3 regions of the Streptomyces sp. NBC_01283 genome follow, and region 3 is predicted to be linked to each of the others. Evidence: riboswitches for the same ligand, from Rfam matches in the RefSeq annotation. Region 3 holds a riboswitch; each other region holds the start of a gene.
What was found. Region 3 has a riboswitch for S-adenosylmethionine ahead of OG302_RS30015 (aminotransferase class V-fold PLP-dependent enzyme). Riboswitches for the same ligand answer to the same signal wherever they lie in the genome.
Positions count from the first base shown of each region.

Region 1 (6,184 bases), 5.5 Mb from region 3:
CCTCCCCCGATGCGCGGTCTCCCCTCCCCGGCGCACGATCGCGGCCCAACGCCCCCGCGCACAGACCTGGTTCACCTATCCAGATGCAGCCACGATCCCAGTCACCCGGCCACCCTCGACCGCACAACCCAGCAGCCCAGACCCCCGTAGCGGCCCTCTCACCTGGGGCGCAACTGCTGGCCCATCGCCTGACGCGGGCTCCCGCAACCGTCCGCCGGGCGGCCCTTCGCCCGGCGGACGGTCCCGTCACCTGCGCCGCCACTCCTCGGCGAGCAGCTCGTAGGAACGCACCCGGTCGGCGTGGCCGTGGGTGATCGTGGTGATGAGCAACTCGTCGGCCCCGGTGGCTTCCTGGAGCTGTTCCAGGAGGTCCGCGACGCGTGCCGGGGAGCCGGTGAACTGGGTTTCCGTGCGGTCCTCGACGAGCGCCCGGTCCGCGTCGGTCCAGGTATGCTCGCGTGCCTCGGCCGGCGTGGGGTACTGGATGGCGCCCTCGGCCGTGCGAATGCTGCGGACCCACGGGCCGTAGCCAGCGGCGAGTTCGCGGGCGGTCTCGTCGTCCTCGGCGACGACGACGTCGGCGGAGACGCTGACATAGGGCTTGTCGAGTATGTCGGAGGGCTCGAACGCGGCACGGTAGCCCTCCGCGGCCTCCAGGACCGTGCCCGGACTGACGTGGTAGTTCGCGGCGAAGGGCAGGCCATTGCGGCCCGCGACGTCCGCGCTCTGGCCGCCGCTGCTGCCCAGGATCCACACCTGGATGTCGGCGCCCTCACCGGGGACGACATGCGCCTCGATGCCGTCAGCGGACCGGTACGTCCCCGCGAGCAGCGCGAGGATGTCGTCGACCTGCTCCCCGTAGTCCTGCGCCTGCGCGTGCGGCTGCTGGAGCAGCTTGCGCTGGAGGGCGACGCGGGGCGAACCCAGCAGATGCTCGTAGGAGAAACGCGGCGGGATCCGCAGCCCGTTGGGCGCGTGACCGTCGACGACGGGGGTCACGGTCGGCGGCGCGGCGGGGGGCGTACCGGGTGGTTTGCCGCCGGAGCGGCCGAGTCCCAGGTCGAGGCGTCCGGGATGCAGGGCGTCGATCAGGCCGAACTCCTCGACCGTGGAGAGCGCGGTGCGGTGACCGAGCTGTACGGCGCCGGCCCCGAGCCGGATCGTGGAGGTCGCGGCGGCGGTCAGGGCGAGGACGACCGCGGGTGAGGTTCCTGCCACGCCCGGGTTGAGGTGGTGCTCGGCGAACCAGTAGCGGGCGTAGCCGAATCGCTCGGTCTGCCGGGCCAGATCGATGGAGTTGTGGAGCGCTTCGGCCGCGGTGGAGCCGGACGAGACCGGGACCAGGTCAAGGACGCCGAGAGGGATGGCTGGCATGTGTGTGGTCCTCCTCAGCGACCGGCCGACGCGGGCACGGACGTAGGTGCGGGATCGGGCGTGGGGACGGATACGGGCTCGGGGATGCTCGGCGTGGCGTCGGGGTGGGCCAGGCCCAGGTGGTCGCGCAGGGTGGTGCCCTCGTACTCCGTACGGAAGACGCCGCGCTCCTGGAGCAGCGGGACCACGGTGTCGGCGAAGGCGTCGAGGCCGCCGGGGGTGATGTGCGGGACGAGGATGAACCCGTCGGACGCGTCGGCCTGGACGAAGGAGTTGATCGCCTCGGCGACGGTGGCCGGGGAGCCGACGAAGGACTGCCGGTTGCCGGTCTCGATGACGAGGTCGCGGATGGACCACTTGTTCGCGGCCGCGAGCTCGCGCCACTCCCGGGCGGTGGCCAGCGGGTCACGGTACATCCGCACTTGGGCCCGGCCGCGCGCGACGGTGTGCTCGCCGAGGTCCGGGTCGATGTCGGGCAGCGGACCCTCCGGGTCGTACGCGGAGAGGTCGCGGTTCCAGACGAACTCCAGGTGCTTGATCGCCGTGGCGCCGCTGACCTGCTTGCGCCGCACCTCCCGGGAGAGTTCCTCCGCCTCGGCGTCCGTGTCGCCGAGGACGAAGGTCGCGGCGGGCAGGATGAGCAACTGGTCGTGGGTGCGGCCGTGACGGGCCAGGCGTCCCTTGACGTCCGTGTAGAACGCCTGCCCCTCTTCGAGGGTGCTGTACCGGCTGAAGATCGCGTCAGCGCCCTCGGCGGCGAACTCCCGCCCCTCCTCCGAGTCGCCCGCCTGGAAGATGACCGGGCGCCCCTGGGGACTGCGCGGGACGTTGAACTGCCCCTGGATGTCGAAGTGCCGGCCCTGGTGCACGAAGGCGCCCACCTTGGCGTCATTCAGGAAGGTGCCGGTCTCCTGGTCGGCGAGGATCTCGTCCCCGCGCCAGGAGTCGAAGAGCTCGTGTGCCGTGGTGAGGAATTCCTTCGCCCTGGAGTACCGCTCCTCCTGCGGGAGGAATCCGCCGCGACGGAAGTTCTCGCCGGTGAAGGCGTCCCATGAGGTCACGACGTTCCAGGCGGCGCGGCCGTCCGAGAGGTGGTCGAGACTGGCGAACTGGCGGGCCACCTCATAGGGCTCGTTGAAGGTGGAGTTGATGGTGCCGGTAAGGCCGAGGTGCTCGGTGACGGCGGCGAGCGCGGTGAGGACGGCGAAGGTGTCGGGCCGTCCGACGACGTCCAAGTCGTAGATCTGGCCGCCCTGTTCGCGCAGCCGCAGTCCCTCGGCGAGGAACAGGAAGTCGAATTTGGCGCGCTCGGCGGTGCGTGCGAAGTGCGCGAAGGAGCTGAACTCGATGTGGCTTCCGGCTTCGGGGTCGCTCCACACGGTGGTGTTGTTGACGCCCGGGAAATGCGCCGCGAGGTGGATCTGCTTGAGCGGCTTGTCCGGTGACGTTGACTTGCTCATGTCGGTGGTCCTTTCCCGCTCAGGCGGTGGCGGCGTAGCGGCTCGCGGGGCGGGCGAGGCCCAGCAGACCGCGCAGGGTGTCGGCCTCGTACGCGCGGCGGAAGACGCCGCGGCGCTGGAGTTCGGGCACCAGGCCCCGGGTGATCGCCGGGAGGTCGTGGCCGACGACGGCGGGGCGCAGCCGGAAACCGGTGAGCCCGGCCTGCGCCAACTCTGCGAGCAGATCGGCCAGTTGAGCGGGCGTGCCCGTGAAGATGCGCGCGTCGCTGGTGTACGGCTGCCCGGCGAGGGAATCCAGCCGTTCCCGGCGGGCCGCGGCGGCGGCCGGGGCGTCGTCGAGGAACACCACCAGGTCGCCGAAGAGGTGCAGGGGCTCGTCGCCGCGTCCGGCCGCGTCCTGTTCGGCGCGGACCGCCGTGACGATGGCGTGTGCGTGCCCGGCGTCGCGCGGGGTGACGTATCCGAGGTCCGCGGAGCGGCCGAGGAGGCGGAACGGTGCGTCGGTCGGGCCCTCGTGGGCGAGCGCGCTGACGAGGGGCCGGCCCTGCGGCGGCCGGGGTGTGATCGAGGGACCCTTGACGCTGAAGTGCTTTCCCTCGAAGTCGATGTAGTGCAGCTTGTCGCGGTCGATGAAGCGGCCGGTGGCGACGTCCCGGATCTCCGCGTCGTCCTCCCAGCTGTCCCAGAGGCGGCGCACGGCTTCGGCGTAGTCGGCCGCCTCGTCGAAGAGGTCGGCGGTCAACTCCCGTACCTCCGGCCTGCCGAGATCCTCGACGTCCTCGAAGGCGGGCAGCGTGCGGCGTCCGAAGTGCGCGGCCTCGTTGCGGCGCGCCGAGACCTGCACGCGTACGCCCGCACGGCCCGTGCTCACGTAGTCGAGCGTGGCGATCGCCTTGGATATGTGGAAGGGCTCGGTGTGGGTGGCCACCACTGTCGGCACCAGACCGATGTGGCTGGTCAGCGGCGCGACGCGGGCGGCGATGAGGACGGCGTCGAGCCGTCCGCGGACCTGATCGGTGCGTCCGTCGGGCTCGGTGAAGTGGGAGGACTGGAGTCCGAGCCCGTCCTCGATCGTCACGAAGTCGAGCAGACCGCGCTCGGCCTCGGTGACCAGATCGGCCCAGTACCGGGCGGTGAACAACTCCCCTGGCCGGGCGACCGGTTCGCGCCAGGCGGCCGGGTGCCAGCCCGCGCCGTCGAGCGCGACGGCGAGGTGCAGCGCGGCCGGAGGAGCGGAGTCAGCGGAAAAGGGCAGGGCGGATGAAGGTGAAGGTGATGACGACACGGAGGAGTGCCTTCCTGATCGACCGTACGAGAACACCGGCCCCTCGGCTCCGAGGGTGCGGCGGCGGGGTGACGGGTCAGGAACGACAGAGCGCGCCGGCGACACGCTGCAGGTCGATGTGCGGCCGGGAGTACAGATGCACCTGGCGGCTGGGGGCGATCACCAGGACGCGCGGCGCGGGAACGGGCGGCGCGGGCGCAGGCACGGGCGGCACCAGTGGCATGTGCGTCACCTCCGCCCTTCCGGCTCGGCGGGCCCGGAGCCCGGCCTGTCTCGCGCTTGCGGAACCCTGGCCGGGAACCGCCTGGTCCTCACCTGGAGCACCCCGCCGCGAGGGAGGGTTGCCGGTCAGCAAGCCAGGGCTTGACGCTGACACTCGTAACCTTCTCGGACGTTACGTGAGGTCGTAGCCGTGCGCAATGCCCGTGGATCATGGCCGGGCTCACATCGCCGTACGTGTCTCTGCGTGGGACTCCGTCAGGGTCAACCGGCGGGCCACGCCTTCTGTTCCGCTGCCGTCCGGGGAGTTCCAGGGAGATCCGTGGGGGTCGGGGAGTTCCACAGGCCTTCTTGACGGCGGGGGAACCCCGGACCCAGACTTCCGGGGACGGTCTCGAGCGGGTCCCCGAGCGGGCCATCGGCTCCGGGTGCAACTCCGGGTACAACGGGCCTCGAAAGCAGGGCTGGTGAACATGTCCAGGGCGGTCGCCGCGAGGAACAGCACCCCGCGATCCCCCCTGTCCGCACCCAGACCCCGCCCCCACGTCCTGACCAGGCGGCTGCACATCGACCTGCTGCGCGTGTGCAGCGCCTCGGCTCCAGCCGTCTGACGTCACCGCGGAAGAGCCGGTCGCCCACCCGGAAGGCAAGGGCTCGCGTCATCGCTCCGGCTCTCCGCGATCATCCGCGGCCCTCTGCTGCCCCGCCCCCTCTCCCCCCGCTCTCTCCCCCGCCGTCCCGCCGGCGCCGAGCGCCGCGGGCGCCCCCTCACCTGTCTGGAGAGCCATGCCCGAGACCACGTCGCACCGCCCGCTGATCCGCAGCCGCATCGGAGCCGATCTCGCGGGCGGCTTCTACCCGGCGCCCCACCGCTATCACCTGTACCTCTCGGCCGGATGTACGGGCTCCCTGCGCGTCTCGATCACCCTCGACCTGCTCGGGCTCAGGAACGCGGTCACCACGACGCTCCTGACACCGGACACCACCACGGCGGCCCACGCCGACCTACACCGCCACTACGAGGCCACCGAGCACCACTTCGACGGTCCGCCGACCGTTCCCGCACTGTGCGACCGATGGAGCGGGCACGTCGTCAGCAATCACACCCCCGACATCCTGCGCGACCTGACCTGCCGCTTCACCGCACACGCCGGCGGCCCGCTGCCCCGGCTGCGCCCACCGGCCCTCGCGGCACGGATCGACGCCTGGCACGAGCAGCTCGCGGGCCCCCTCACCCCCGCGACGCTGGACCAACTCGACCGCCGACTGGCCTGCCACGCCTACCTGGTGGGCGAGGAACTCACCGCGGCGGACGTGGACTTGTGGGCGCGGCTCGTCCACCGGACCCCGGACGCGGCCGAGGCCATTGATGCCCGCCCCGACGTGCAGGCCTACGTACGCCGCCTGCGCGACCACCCGGCCTTCTACGCCAACCACCCTCACCCCGTTGGACCGGAGCGGCGGCAGAGCCCGCCCGAGTGCGGCACGAAATCCGTTTCCCCGGCAGAGAGGCCCTGTGCCAGGGTCACCCGGTGACCGATTCCCGACACACGCTGCTCCGCGGGCAGTTCGACCTGACCTGGTCACTCTTCGAGTACCACCTGGAGCGGCTCGAACCCGAGGACTTCCTGTGGGAGCCCGCCCCGCTCTGCTGGACGATGCGGCCCGACGGCGACGGAGGGTGGGTGGCGGACTTCGCGGAGACCGAACCCGACCCCGTCCCTGTTCCGACGATCGCCTGGATCAGCTGGCACATCGGCTGGTGGTGGAGCGTGACGATCGACCACGCGCGGGGGCAACCGCCGCGGGAGCGGACCGAGATCACCTGGCCAGGTGGCGGCAAGGC
Region 1 is NZ_CP108430.1:1,150,781-1,156,964, forward strand. Features, by position in the region: gene OG302_RS05400 (LLM class flavin-dependent oxidoreductase) at 247-1,374, opposite strand; gene OG302_RS05405 (NtaA/DmoA family FMN-dependent monooxygenase) at 1,389-2,834, opposite strand; gene OG302_RS05410 (LLM class flavin-dependent oxidoreductase) at 2,854-4,119, opposite strand; gene OG302_RS05415 (putative leader peptide) at 4,196-4,342, opposite strand; SAM riboswitch class IV at 4,390-4,503, opposite strand; gene OG302_RS05420 (glutathione S-transferase family protein) at 5,125-5,874, shown strand; gene OG302_RS05425 (DinB family protein) at 5,871-6,184, shown strand, end outside.
Region 1: it holds a riboswitch for S-adenosylmethionine, as region 3 does, so the genes downstream of both, OG302_RS05415 (putative leader peptide) here and OG302_RS30015 (aminotransferase class V-fold PLP-dependent enzyme) in region 3, are expected to answer to the same signal.

Region 2 (6,184 bases), 1.6 Mb from region 3:
CGCGGATCCCAGACGTACGAGGGGCGCACGCACGGGGGGCCCGTACCCCTGTCGGGTACGGGCCCCTCATGACTCTCTAAGTCACTGGCCGATCGCGCCGAGATCAGACGGCGAGCTTGACCATGTCCGCCTGCGGACCCTTCTGGCCCTGCGAGATCTCGAACTCCACTCGCTGACCTTCTTCAAGGGTGCGGTAGCCGTCCATCTGAATCGCGCTGTAGTGGACGAAAACATCCGCACCACCGTCGACCGCGATGAAGCCGTACCCCTTCTCCGCGTTGAACCACTTGACGGTGCCCTGAGCCATGCCTAACTCCCCTATTACTGGCCCTTGCACGGACCCGCACTTCGCGGACCCGGGTCAGACCTCACCCCCCCAATGGGTTGTGGAGGCGTGCGCCGGAACGCGTCGACCGCGGCTGAATGTATCTGTCCAACTGCCCTCTGCAACAGGTCAATCGGACGAGAATTCTGGGCACGCCTGATCGGTAATATGCGAATAATTCGCCGGAGTTCAGGGCAAGTCGGGCCAGGCAAATGCCACGAGAGGGGCAAATGGGCGGGGCACTTTGGCTACTTCTTGTCGCCCTCGGGGCGACTTCGTATATGCGCTCGGCACAAACAGGGAAGCTCGCTTCCCAACTGTACCGCGCTCAACCACATGGAATTGCCCCCTCCGCTTCTCTCGCGGAGGGGGCAATGGAGATTACGCAGGGTATTTCTTTAAAGGATCAACCACCGGCGACGGCGGGAATGATGGAGACCCCGGCGCCGTCCGGCGTCGCCGTCTCCAGGCCCTGCTCGAAGCGGACGTCGTCGTCGTTCACGTAGACGTTCACGAAGCGCCGCAGCTTGCCCTGGTCGTCCAGGACACGGGCCGCGATACCGGCGTGGTTCTTCTCCAGATCGGCGATGACCTCGGAGAGATTCGCACCCTCCGCGGCGACCTCGGACTGACCGCCGGTGTAGGTGCGAAGGATGGTGGGGATGCGAACCTTGACACTCATGATTTCACCTCGGGTGTGTGGGGCCCCTTCAGGGGCGCGGGGAACTGCGCGAGGACGGACCACGACCGCCCGTCGAGGACGGCGGTCAGGCCCTACGGCGGCTAGTCGGCGAGCCCGGCGGCGCGGAACGCGTCCAGGCTGGGCCGAATCGTGGCAGTCGCCTGAGACGTCTCGGCAACAGCGTCAAGAGTCTTGAGCCCGTCACCGGTGTTCAACACAACCGTGGTCAAGGTCGGGTCGATGAGGCCCGCGTCGATCAGCTTCTTGGTGACACCGACCGTCACCCCGCCCGCGGTCTCCGCGAAGATGCCCTCGGTCCGAGCGAGCAGCTTGATCGCGTCGACGACCTGCTCGTCGTTCACGTCCTCCACCGCACCGCCCGTGCGACGCGCGATGTCCAGGACGTACGGCCCGTCGGCGGGGTTGCCGATGGCCAGCGACTTGGCGATGGTGTCCGGCTTCTGGGGGCGCACGACGTCGTGACCGGCCTTGAAGGCGGTCGACACCGGCGAACAGCCCTCGGCCTGAGCACCGAAGATCTTGTACGGCTTGTCCTCGACGAGCCCCAGCTCGATGAGCTCCTTGAGACCCTTGTCGATCTTCGTGAGCTGCGAGCCGGAGGCGATCGGGATGACCAGCTGGTCGGGCAGCCGCCAGCCGAGCTGCTCGCAGATCTCGTACGCGAGGGTCTTGGAGCCCTCGCCGTAGTACGGCCGGAGGTTCACGTTCACGAAGCCCCAGCCCTCGCCCAGCGGGTCGCCGATGAGCTCGGAGCAGAAGCGGTTCACGTCGTCGTAGTTGCCCTCGATGCCGACGAGCTCGCCGCCGTATACCGCGGCCATGACGACCTTGCCCTGCTCCAGGTCGTGCGGGATGAACACACAGGAGCGGAAGCCGGCGCGGGCGGCGGCGGCGCCGACGGCGCCCGCGAGGTTGCCGGTGGAGGAGCAGGAGAGGGTGGTGAAGCCGAAGGCGCGCGCCGCCTCGATGGCCTGCGCGACGACGCGGTCCTTGAAGGAGTGCGTCGGGTTGCCGGAGTCGTCCTTGACGAACAACTTGCCCTGCTCGACGCCGAGTTCACGCGCGAGGTTGTCGGCCTTGACCAGCTTGGTCCAGCCGGGGTTGATGTTCGGCTTCTCGGCGACGTTCGCCGGGACGGGCAGCAGGGGCGCGTAGCGCCAGATGTTGTCGGGGCCGGACTCGATCTGCTTCCGGAGTGCCTCGGGGTCACCGGTCGGCAGGTCGTACGCGACTTCGAGCGGGCCGAAACAGGCCTCGCAGGCGAAGATCGGGCCCAGCGCGTAGAGCTCGCCGCACTCGCGGCAAGAGAGGCCGGACGCGGGGCCGAGGTCCACGGAACCCGTGGTGGAGGGGGTGGTGTCGTTCGTTGCGACAGTCTGCGCAGCCATGGAGGCGAGGCCCTTTCTCCTCATCTTCCTCGCGACGCATTTCGCCGCGAGACGGAATTGGCACCTTCCCCACCGAGACCTCGCGTGCGCGGTCGGCGGGATGGTTGCCGGGGCTTCAACGGGCCGTATCCCTCTGCCCCTCTGGATGAGCGGTATGGCGCCGGGCTTCAGGGGCCCGGGGCATTTGTTACGCGATGACCCCCGACATGCGATGGTCATCCGCGTTGTTCAAGACTGTAACCGACGGCCTGGACCCTTGAGATAGTCGTCCGAACCGCGAGATGGATCACATGCAGGCCACACACAGGAGGAGCCACCCGTGCTGGAAGAGGCCGAGCGCTGGCTGACCAGGCGTTCCTGGTCCGTTGCCGACCGTCCGCTCAGCGCGCTGCTCGACGCCAAGCGGGCGTCGGGAGCCTCGGTGAGCGTCGTCCTGCCCGCGCTCGACGAGGAGGGGACGGTCGGTGAGATCGTCGCCGAGATCCGCCGCGAGCTGGTCGAGCGGACTCCCCTCGTCGACGAGCTCGTGGTGATCGACTCCGGCTCGCGGGACCGCACGGCCGAGGTCGCGCGGCAGGCGGGTGCGCGGGTCGTGCACCGGGACGAGATCCTGCCGCGCATCCCGGCGGTGCCCGGCAAGGGTGAGGTCCTGTGGCGCTCGCTCCTGGTGACCGGCGGTGACATCGTCGCGTTCGTCGACGCGGACCTGCGGGAGTTCTCGGCGGACTTCGTCACCGGCATCGTGGGCCCGCTCCTGACCGAGCCCGACGTGCACTTCGTGAAGGCGATGTACGACCGCCCCCTGGGCGAGAAGGCAGGTCAGGGCGGCCGGGTCACGGAGCTGATGGCGCGCCCGCTGCTCAACATGCACTGGCCGCAGCTCGCGGGGTTCGTCCAGCCGCTGGGCGGCGAGTACGCGGCGCGCAGGTCCCTCCTGGAGCGGCTGCCGTTCCCCGTCGGTTACGGAGTGGAGCTGGGCCTGCTCGTCGACGCGCTGCACACGGTGGGCCTGGACGCGCTCGCGCAGGTCGACGTCGGTGTGCGCAAGCACCGGCACCAGGACGGGCAGGCGCTGGGGCGGATGGCGGCGGCGATCTACCGGACGGCACAGCTGCGGCTCGCGCGCGGCCATCTCGTACGCCCCGAGCTCACCCAGTTCGAACGGGGCGAGCGCGGGTTCGAGCCGCGGACCCATTCGGTGGACACGGAGGAGCGCCCGCCGATGTCCGGCATCGCGGAGTACACGGCCCGCCGCGTGGCGTAACCACCCAGAACCGGGCATTTTGTCTACATTCCCCACTTATGTGGCTCAGACAAGTTATGTGGCTCAGACAAGTAATGGGAAGCGCGCGACGCGTCGGTGCCGTGGCCATGACGACGGCCGCCCTCACGGCAGGAGCACTCGGAGCGGCCACCGCGCCCGCCGCCGCGGAATCGCCGTACGACGACATCAGGGCCACCGGCACCATGGTCATGGAGGCGCCGGCACAGCCCGTTCCGGGGCATCAGCGGGCCGGGACCGTGAGCCGCGAGGGCACGCCGGGGGAACTGGCCGACACGGGCGGCGAGTCGGACACCATGCTGTACGCGGGCCTGGCGATCTCCCTGTTCACCCTGGGCGTTCTGGCGGTGGCGGCGGCGCGGAGCAGACGCGACCAGCGATGAGCGCCCGTACGTTTGAGCCCATCCCGGAAGGGCTAGGTTCGCCACATGGTCTCCGAGCACGCCTCCGCCCAGATCCTCGTCGCGTCCAACCGCGGCCCCGTCACGTACACCCTGGAGGAGAACGGGGAGCTGACGGCCAAGCGGGGCGGCGGCGGACTCGTCTCCGGGCTCAGCGCGATCGGCGAGTCCGACGGGGAGTCCGCGCTGTGGGTCTGCGCGGCGCTGGGCGACGGTGACCGCGAGGCGGTGCGGCGCGGGGTCGGCGAGCCCGGGGTGCGGATGCTCGACATCGACGCGGGTTCGCACGAGGGCGTGCACGCCGACGCATACAACGGGATCGCGAACTCGGTGCTGTGGTTCGTCCACCACATGCTCTACCAGACGCCGCTGGAACCGGCCTTCGGCGCGGAGTTCCGGGCACAGTGGGCGGCGTACGAGACCTACAACCGGGCCTTCGCCGAGGCGCTCGCGGAGAGTGCCGGTGCGGACGCGGCGGTCCTCGTCCAGGACTACCACCTGGCCCTGGTGCCGGGCATGCTGCGGGAGCTCCGCCCCGACCTGCGCATCGGCCACTTCTCGCACACGCCGTGGGCGCCGGTGGACTACTTCCGGATGCTGCCGGACGACATCGCGGAGCAGCTGCTGCGGGGCATCCTCGGCGCCGACCGGGCCGCGTTCCTGACGGGCCGGTGGGCGGACGCGTTCACGGAGTGCTGCGTCGCCGTCCTCGGCGGTACGTCCGGCACGCGGATCGGAGTGCACGGGCTCGGGGCCGACGCGGACTTCCTGCGGGAGCGGTCGCGGCGGGACGACGTGGAGGAGCGGCTGGTCGCGCTGCGGGAGCAGATCGGGGGTTCCGGCAACCGGAAGGTGATCGTCCGGGTGGACCGGACGGAACTGTCGAAGAACATCGTCCGGGGACTGCTGGCTTACCGGCAGCTGCTGGAGGATCGCCCCGAGTGGCACGAGCGGGTGGTGCACGTCGCCTTCGCGTACCCCTCCCGGCAGGATCTCGCGGTGTACCGCGACTACACGGCGGAGGTGCAGCGGGTCGCCGACGAAATCAACTCCCGCTTCGGTGTGGCCGGCTGGACGCCGGTGGTGTTGCACGTGAAGGACGACTTCGCGCGCTCGCTCGCGGCATATCGCCTGGCAGACGTGGCCCTGGTGAACCCCATCCGGGACGGCATGAACCTGGTCGCCAAGGAGGTGCCGGTCGTCTCCGACGAGGGGTGCGTACTGGTTCTCTCGCGAGAGGCGGGGGCGTACGAGGAGCTGGGCGACGACGCGCTCGTCGTGAACCCGTACGACGTGACGGGCACTGCTTCGGCGCTGCACGCGGCGCTGTCGATGCCGACGGAGGAGCGAGCGGAACGAACAAAGCGGCTCGCGGCGGCGGCGACGGCTCTGCCCCCGGCCCAGTGGTTCCTGGACCAGCTGCGGGCGCTGAGGGCCTGATCGTTCGAGTGGCGGACCTCCCAGCCCCGCGACCTCACCGGCGTCAACGCCGACCCGCGGACCCGGGCGCCCCCGGTGACGTACGGCTGAAGCCCGGCTCACCGGCCCGCGGGCAGGGGACCGCCGTGGACGACGGGACCACCCGCGACTACTTCGGGAACCCCCTCCCCGACCCGCCCAGCCTCGGTGCCGATCAGGGCAGTTGAGCGGCGAGGGAGCCCAGGAGCCCCACCACGCCCCGCGGGCCGTCCACCACCAGGTCGGCCCGCTCGGCGAGCTCCGCCACCTCCGCGCTGCCGCTGCACACGAGCAGGCCCCGCACCTGGTCCGAGCGGAGCTTCTCGACGGCCGCGAAGGCGGGCAGGTCACCCAGGTCGTCGCCCGCGTACAGGACGGTCTCGGCGCCCACTTCGCGTACGTAGTCGGCCAGGGCCACGCCCTTGTCCATGCCGGGGGGCCTCAACTCCAGGACCAGACGGCCCGGTTCGACGATCAGGCCGTGCCGGGACGCCAGCTCGGCGAGCGGCTCGCGCAGCGCCTCGAAGGCGGCCTGCGGATCGGCCGCGCGCCGCGTGTGCACCGCGACCGCGCGGCCCTTCTCCTCTATCCACGTGCCGCGCCAGGCGCCCATCCCGTCCAGGAAGC
Region 2 is NZ_CP108430.1:5,077,789-5,083,972, reverse strand. Features, by position in the region: gene OG302_RS23325 (cold-shock protein) at 104-307, opposite strand; gene OG302_RS23320 (MoaD/ThiS family protein) at 732-1,007, opposite strand; gene thrC (threonine synthase) at 1,109-2,416, opposite strand; SAM riboswitch class I at 2,434-2,568, opposite strand; gene OG302_RS23310 (glucosyl-3-phosphoglycerate synthase) at 2,736-3,680, shown strand; gene OG302_RS23305 (hypothetical protein) at 3,788-4,081, shown strand; gene OG302_RS23300 (trehalose-6-phosphate synthase) at 4,127-5,539, shown strand; gene otsB (trehalose-phosphatase) at 5,733-6,184, opposite strand, start outside.
Region 2: it holds a riboswitch for S-adenosylmethionine, as region 3 does, so the genes downstream of both, thrC (threonine synthase) here and OG302_RS30015 (aminotransferase class V-fold PLP-dependent enzyme) in region 3, are expected to answer to the same signal.

Region 3 (6,184 bases):
TCGCCACGATCAACCCGATCTGGGCGCTCGGTCCCTACCGTCCGGACCAGGTGTCCACCGGAGCGCAGCCCGACTGGTACATGGGCTTCTCCGAGGGCCTGATCCGTGTCATGCCGGGCTGGGAGATCAACGCCTGGGGTCACACGCTCGTCCTGGGCGTGTTCATCCCGCTGGTCATCTTCCCGCTGGTCCTGGTCGCGATCGCGGTCTACCCGTTCATCGAGTCCTGGGTCACCGGGGACAAGCGCGAGCACCACATCCTGGACCGCCCGCGCAACGTCCCGACCCGTACGGGCTTCGGCGTCGCGTGGATCACCTGGTACATGGTGCTGCTGATCGGTGGTGGAAACGACCTCTGGGCCACGCACTTCCACCTGTCGATCAACTCGATCACCTGGTTCGTGCGCATCGCGTTCTTCGTGGCGCCGGTCCTCGCCTTCATCATCACCAAGCGGATCTGCCTGGGTCTGCAGCGGCGCGACAAGGACAAGGTGCTGCACGGTCGCGAGTCCGGCATCATCAAGCGCCTGCCGCACGGTGAGTTCATCGAGGTCCACGAGCCGCTCAACCAGGAGCAGCTGCACACGCTCACCGCGCACGAGCAGTACGCGCCGCTCGAGATCGGCCCCTCGGTCGACGAGAACGGCGTCGAGCGCAAGGTGTCCGGTTCGCAGAAGCTCCGGGCCAAGCTCAGCAAGGGCTACTACGGGGAGGACAACCAGATCCCCAAGCCCACCACCGAGGAGTACAAGGAGATCACCAGCGGCCACGGCCACCACTGATCCCTTGAACGCTCCGACGTTCTGACCGCAAGGTCTGACCACCAGGTCGCCACGGCGAGAGCCCCGTCCCTGCATCCAGTGCATGGACGGGGCTCTTTGCCGTCCCCCGGGCTGGATAAGGTGTTCCTGACCCTTGCCTAGACGAACCCAGGAGCGGCAGATGAGCGCTGTGACCCCCGCAGGAGGCAACACCGCGGCGGCCCGTTCCTGGCCCGGTGTGCTGAACGGGCTGCTGGAAGGGCGCGACCAGAGCGCCGAGGACGCCGCGTGGGCGATGGACCGCATCATGCGCGGCGAGGCGACCGACGCGCAGATCGCCGGCTTCGTGGTCGCGCTGCGGGCCAAGGGCGAGACCGTGGAGGAGATCTCCGGCCTCGTCCGCACGATGTACGAGCACGCCAACGTGATCGAGGTGCCGGGGCAGACCGTCGACATCGTCGGCACCGGCGGCGACGGCGCGAAGACCGTCAACATCTCCACGATGTCCGCGATCGTGGCCGCGGGCGCCGGCGCGAAGGTCGTCAAGCACGGCAACCGCGCCGCCTCCAGCGCCTCGGGGGCCTCCGACGTCCTGGAGAAGCTCGGGGTCAACCTGGAGCTGCCGCTGAACCGGGTCGTCGAGGTGGCCGAGGAGGCCGGGATCACCTTCTGCTTCGCCGTGAAGTTCCACCCGGCGCTGCGGCACGCCGGCGGGGCCCGCAGCCAGCTGGGCATCAGGACCGTCTTCAACGCCCTCGGCCCGCTCACCAACCCGGCCAAGGTGCGCGCCCAGGCGGTCGGGGTCGCCGACCCGCGGATGGCGCCGATCGTGGCCGGGGTCTTCGCCGAGCGCGGGAACTCCTCCCTCGTCTTCCGCGGCGACGACGGGCTCGACGAGCTGACGACCACGGCCACATCCCGGGTCTGGGTCGTACGGGACGGAGCCGTGCGCGAGGAGGCCTTCGACCCGCGCGACGTCGGCATCGACCTTGTCCCCGTGGAGGCACTGCGGGGCGCTGACGCCTCGTACAACGCCGAGGTGGCGCTGCGTCTCCTGGACGGAGAGAAGGGCCCTGTGCGGGACGCCGTGCTGCTCAACACGGCGGCGGCCCTGGTGGCCCTCTCGCCGGGCGAGGGGACCCTCGTGGAGCAGATCGGCGCCGGGATCGCGAAGGCGGCCCAGGCCATCGACTCCGGTTCCGCGAAGAAGGCCCTGGAGCGGTGGGTGGCGGCCAGCAACAGGTGAGTGTGGCGCACACCGCAGTCCGGATGCCGGACTGCGGTGTGCACCGGGAAGATCGTGTGGCAAGATGCTGCGCAGGTCATGAGTGACAGCGATTAGGCCCCGGCTCGCTGTCCGGCAACCCTCCGTCCGTGGCGGGGTGCCCCGGGTGAAGACCAGGCCGTACGCAGCAAGGCGTATGGCAAGCGCGGACCCCTGCGCACTCGATGAGTGTCGTACCCCTGGGGTCCTGGTCCTCAAGGGAGCAGTCTCGTGAGCAAGCGAATGCGATAGGGCTTCCCGGCCCCTTTTCCGCACCCCCTTTTCTCTTCATCACTGCAGCGCCGTATGTGCGCCCTCGCAGTGAACTCGCCTGCCTTCCCACGGGAGTTCGCCATGTCCGCACGCTCTGTCGCCACCGTCACCGACGCCTCCTCCACCGAGTCCGCCGACCCCTGCTGCGCCGCGCCGCTGCCGGTGCTCGGCCGTGACGTCACCGTGCCGCTCGTCACCGGCGGCGAGGTGACCTACGCGGCGCTCGACTACGCCGCGAGCGCCCCGGCGCTCCAGCGGGTGTGGGACGACGTGGCCGCGTACGCGCCGTACTACGGCAGCGTGCACCGCGGCGCCGGGTACCTCTCGCAGCTCTCCACCGACCTCTTCGAGAACAGCCGCGTCACCGTCGCGGAGTTCCTCGGCTGCCGCGAGGACGACCAGGTCGTCTTCACCCGTTCGACCACCGACTCGCTCAACCTCCTTGCCGCCGCGCTGCCCGCCGACTGCCAGGTCTTCGTCTTCGAGACCGAGCACCACGCCTCGCTGCTGCCCTGGCGCGACGCCCGCGTGACCTACCTGAACGCCCCGCGCACCGCCGATCAGGCCGTCGCCACCCTGGAGCGCGCACTCGCCGACCGCGACCCCTACGGGCCCGCCCTGGTGTGCGTGACCGGCGCCTCGAACGTCACCGGTGAGCTGTGGCCGGTCAAGGAGCTCGCCGCCGCCGCCCACGCGCACGGCGCCCGCATCGTCCTGGACGCCGCGCAGCTCGCGCCCCACCACCCCGTCTCGATCAGCGAGCTCGACGTCGACTGGGTCGCCTTCTCCGGCCACAAGCTGTACGCGCCCTTCGGCTCGGGTGTCCTCGCGGGACGCTCCGACTGGCTGCGGGCGGCCGAGCCGTACCTCGCGGGCGGCGGCGCCTCGCGCAAGGTCGCACGGCGTACGGACGGCGGCGTGGACGTCGAGTGGCACGACACCGCCGCGCGGCACGAGGCCGGCTCGCCGAACGTCATCGGCGTCTACTCGATCGCCGCCGCCTGCAAGGCGCTCACCGAGGCGGGCTTCGACGAGCTCGTCGCCCGGGAGCGCCACCTCATCGCCAAGGTCCGCGAGGGTCTCGCTGAAGTGCCCGCCGTGAAGGTGCTCTCGCTCTTCGGCGACGACGCGCCGCGCGTCGGCGTCATCTCCTTCGTCGTCGACGGCTGGAACAGCTCGCACTTCGCCGCCGCGCTCTCCGCCGAGTACGGCATCGGCGTACGCGACGGTCTCTTCTGCGCCCACCCGCTGGTGCGCACCCTGCTCGGCAGCGACCCGCAGACCCAGGGCGAGTGCGGTGCCCCCGAGGCCGCGCCCGGCGAGAAGTCCCTGAACGCGATCCGCGTCAGCTTCGGCGCGGGCACCCCGGACGAGCACGTGGAGCGCTTCGTGCGCGCCTGCAAGGAGCTCGTGGCCGACGGCGCGCGCTGGAACTACCGTACGGAGGACGGGCGTTGCGTCCCGGACACCACGGCCGCCTGAGCCCTGGGCAGTCCCCTCAGGCATGACCCCAGAACGATCATCCGCAGGGCCCGCTCGCGCCCTCCGCCCGGATGTGGTGCGCGTCCTGACCGGCTCCCAGGCCGTTGTGGGGGGTTGCAGGCGACGCGGATCTCGGAGTCCTTCAGGCGGGGGTCGAGGCCCGAGGGGTCGACCCGGCTCAGGCGGGTCAACTTCCGCCCGCCGTGCGGGAGTTCTACGCCCAGGACGGGAGCGGACGCTAGGAGTCGAGGCCGATCGCGAACGCCGCTTCGAGGTCGTGCTGCGAGTACGTACGGAACGCGACATGCGTGTCCGTCCCCTCCACGCCCGGGATCTTGCTGATCTTGCCGGGGATGACGTCGGCCAGGTCGTCGTGGCGCGTGACGCGCACCATGGCGATCAGGTCGTACGTACCGGTCACGGAGAAGACCTCGCTGACACAGTCGAGGGCGGCGATCGACTCGGCGATCTCCGGGATCCGGTCCACGCTGGTCTTGATGAGCACGATCGCGGTGATCACGGCTGACTGTCTCCCTCGGTAACCGGTGCTGGCTTCTTCACTCTAGCTGTCCTCCTGTAGCGCCCCCATGCGTACAGAAAGCCGAGGGAGAACCCGACCAGGTGGGCCAGATACGCCACCCCCGGCCCCTGCGCGCCCTGCCAGGCCGCGAGCCACTGCAGTACCACCCAGAACGGCAGCACCACCCAGGCCGGAAACCGCAGCGGCAGGAAGAAGAGGAACGGGAAGAGGCTGGTGACCCGCGCCTTGGGGAAGAGACGGAGAAAGGCACCGAGCACCGCGGAGATCGCCCCCGACGCGCCCACCAGGGTCTGATGCGAGCCCGCGTGCGCGACCGCGTACGCGAACAGGGCGAGATAGCCGCAGCCGACATAGAAGAACGCGAACTGGAGGTGTCCCATCCGCTCCTCGGTCATCGCCCCGAAGACGAAGAGGAACAGCATGTTGCCCAGCAGATGCAGCCAGCTCCCGTGCACGAAGAGCGCGGTGGCCGGGGCGAGCACGGGCCGCAGCGCCCCGCTGAACAGCTCCGAGGGGACCACGCCCCAGCGCTCGAAGTAGTCCTGCTGTGCGGCGAGCAGCTCATCGCCGGTGCCGTACCCGGGATTGAGCCCCGACACGGGCGAGATCACGAAGACCAGACAGCAGACGGCGATCAGTCCGTACGTCACCGGGGCGGACTGCCCCCTGAGCATCCGGCCCGCCGTCGAACCCCATGTCTTGATCATGAACAGAGCATGACGTAAGTGCAGCAAACCGTACAGACCGCCCCGCCGCGTGGGAGGCCGCCGCATGGAGACCCTTACAGGCCTTAGGGTTACGGGCACCACGCACCATGGAATTCCGAAGGAAAGCGAACAGCCACGATGACGGTTCCTCTGCCGACCGACACCACCCGGTGGCGCTGCGCGCTCTGCGGCAACCTCACGCGTTTCGACGTGACCCGCACGTCGAAGGTCGTCGAATATGTGCACCTCGACCTGGCCGGTGAGTCGAACGTCGAGGAACGCGAGGTGGTCAGTGAGACCATCGAGTCGGTGCGCTGCCGCTGGTGCAACGCGGTGGACCAGGTGGAACTCGTGGACAGGCCGGGCGCCGGCTCCTGAGGGAGCGGGCCCCGCACAGCTAGTGGGGTGACGGATGGTGGAGAGCGCAAGCGGGGAGCCGGACGACGGCACCGCTGAGGTGCTCGACCGCCCGCTGCCCGACGGAGTGCGACGGCGGGTCGTCCAGATCGTCTCGGACGGCTTCGGCGGGCTCACGGTCAGCGAACTGCCCGCACAGCTGCGGCAGTACGCCCGCTTCACGCCGACCCGGCGGACGAAGTTCGCGGGCAACGCGATGGCGGCGGCCCTGGAGGGCGACGCGCTCTTCCGGCAGCGCATCGGCGAACGTCTCAGAGAGGCGCAGCCCGAGCTCACCGGCGCCCTGGACGCGGGCTCACCGCCCCCGGCCGCGGACCCCCTCGATGTGGCGGCCGCGGCCTATGTACTGCGTCCCACCGGATGGGTGAAGCTGGTGACCGCCGCGGGTGAGGAAGCCCTGCGGGCGGACGCCGAGCGCGTCGAGGACGAGACCCGCGCCGAGCTCGAACGGCTGCGCCAGGAACTCTCCGCGGCCCGCGGCCAGACGAAGGCCGAGACCGAACGGCTGCGCACGGAGCTGGAGTCGGCGAAGAAGGAAGCCGAATCGATGCATCGCAAGCTGCGCGGTGCCCTCAGTGACGTCAAGCGCGGTGAGGCCGCCCTGCGCAAGGCCGCCGCCGAGTACGACGCCGCACGCGCCGATGGCCAGGCGCAGCTGTCCGCCGCCGAGAGCGAGTCCCGGCGGCTCAAGGCGCGGCTGAGCGAGACCGAGGCCGCCCTAGAGGCCAGCCGCAGGGCG
Region 3 is NZ_CP108430.1:6,632,031-6,638,214, forward strand. Features, by position in the region: gene OG302_RS30005 (cytochrome bc complex cytochrome b subunit) at 1-782, shown strand, start outside; gene trpD (anthranilate phosphoribosyltransferase) at 943-2,007, shown strand; SAM riboswitch class IV at 2,082-2,198, shown strand; gene OG302_RS30015 (aminotransferase class V-fold PLP-dependent enzyme) at 2,380-3,780, shown strand; gene OG302_RS30020 (Lrp/AsnC family transcriptional regulator) at 4,019-4,300, opposite strand; gene OG302_RS30025 (rhomboid family intramembrane serine protease) at 4,297-5,028, opposite strand; gene OG302_RS30030 (hypothetical protein) at 5,167-5,406, shown strand; gene OG302_RS30035 (NYN domain-containing protein) at 5,441-6,184, shown strand, end outside.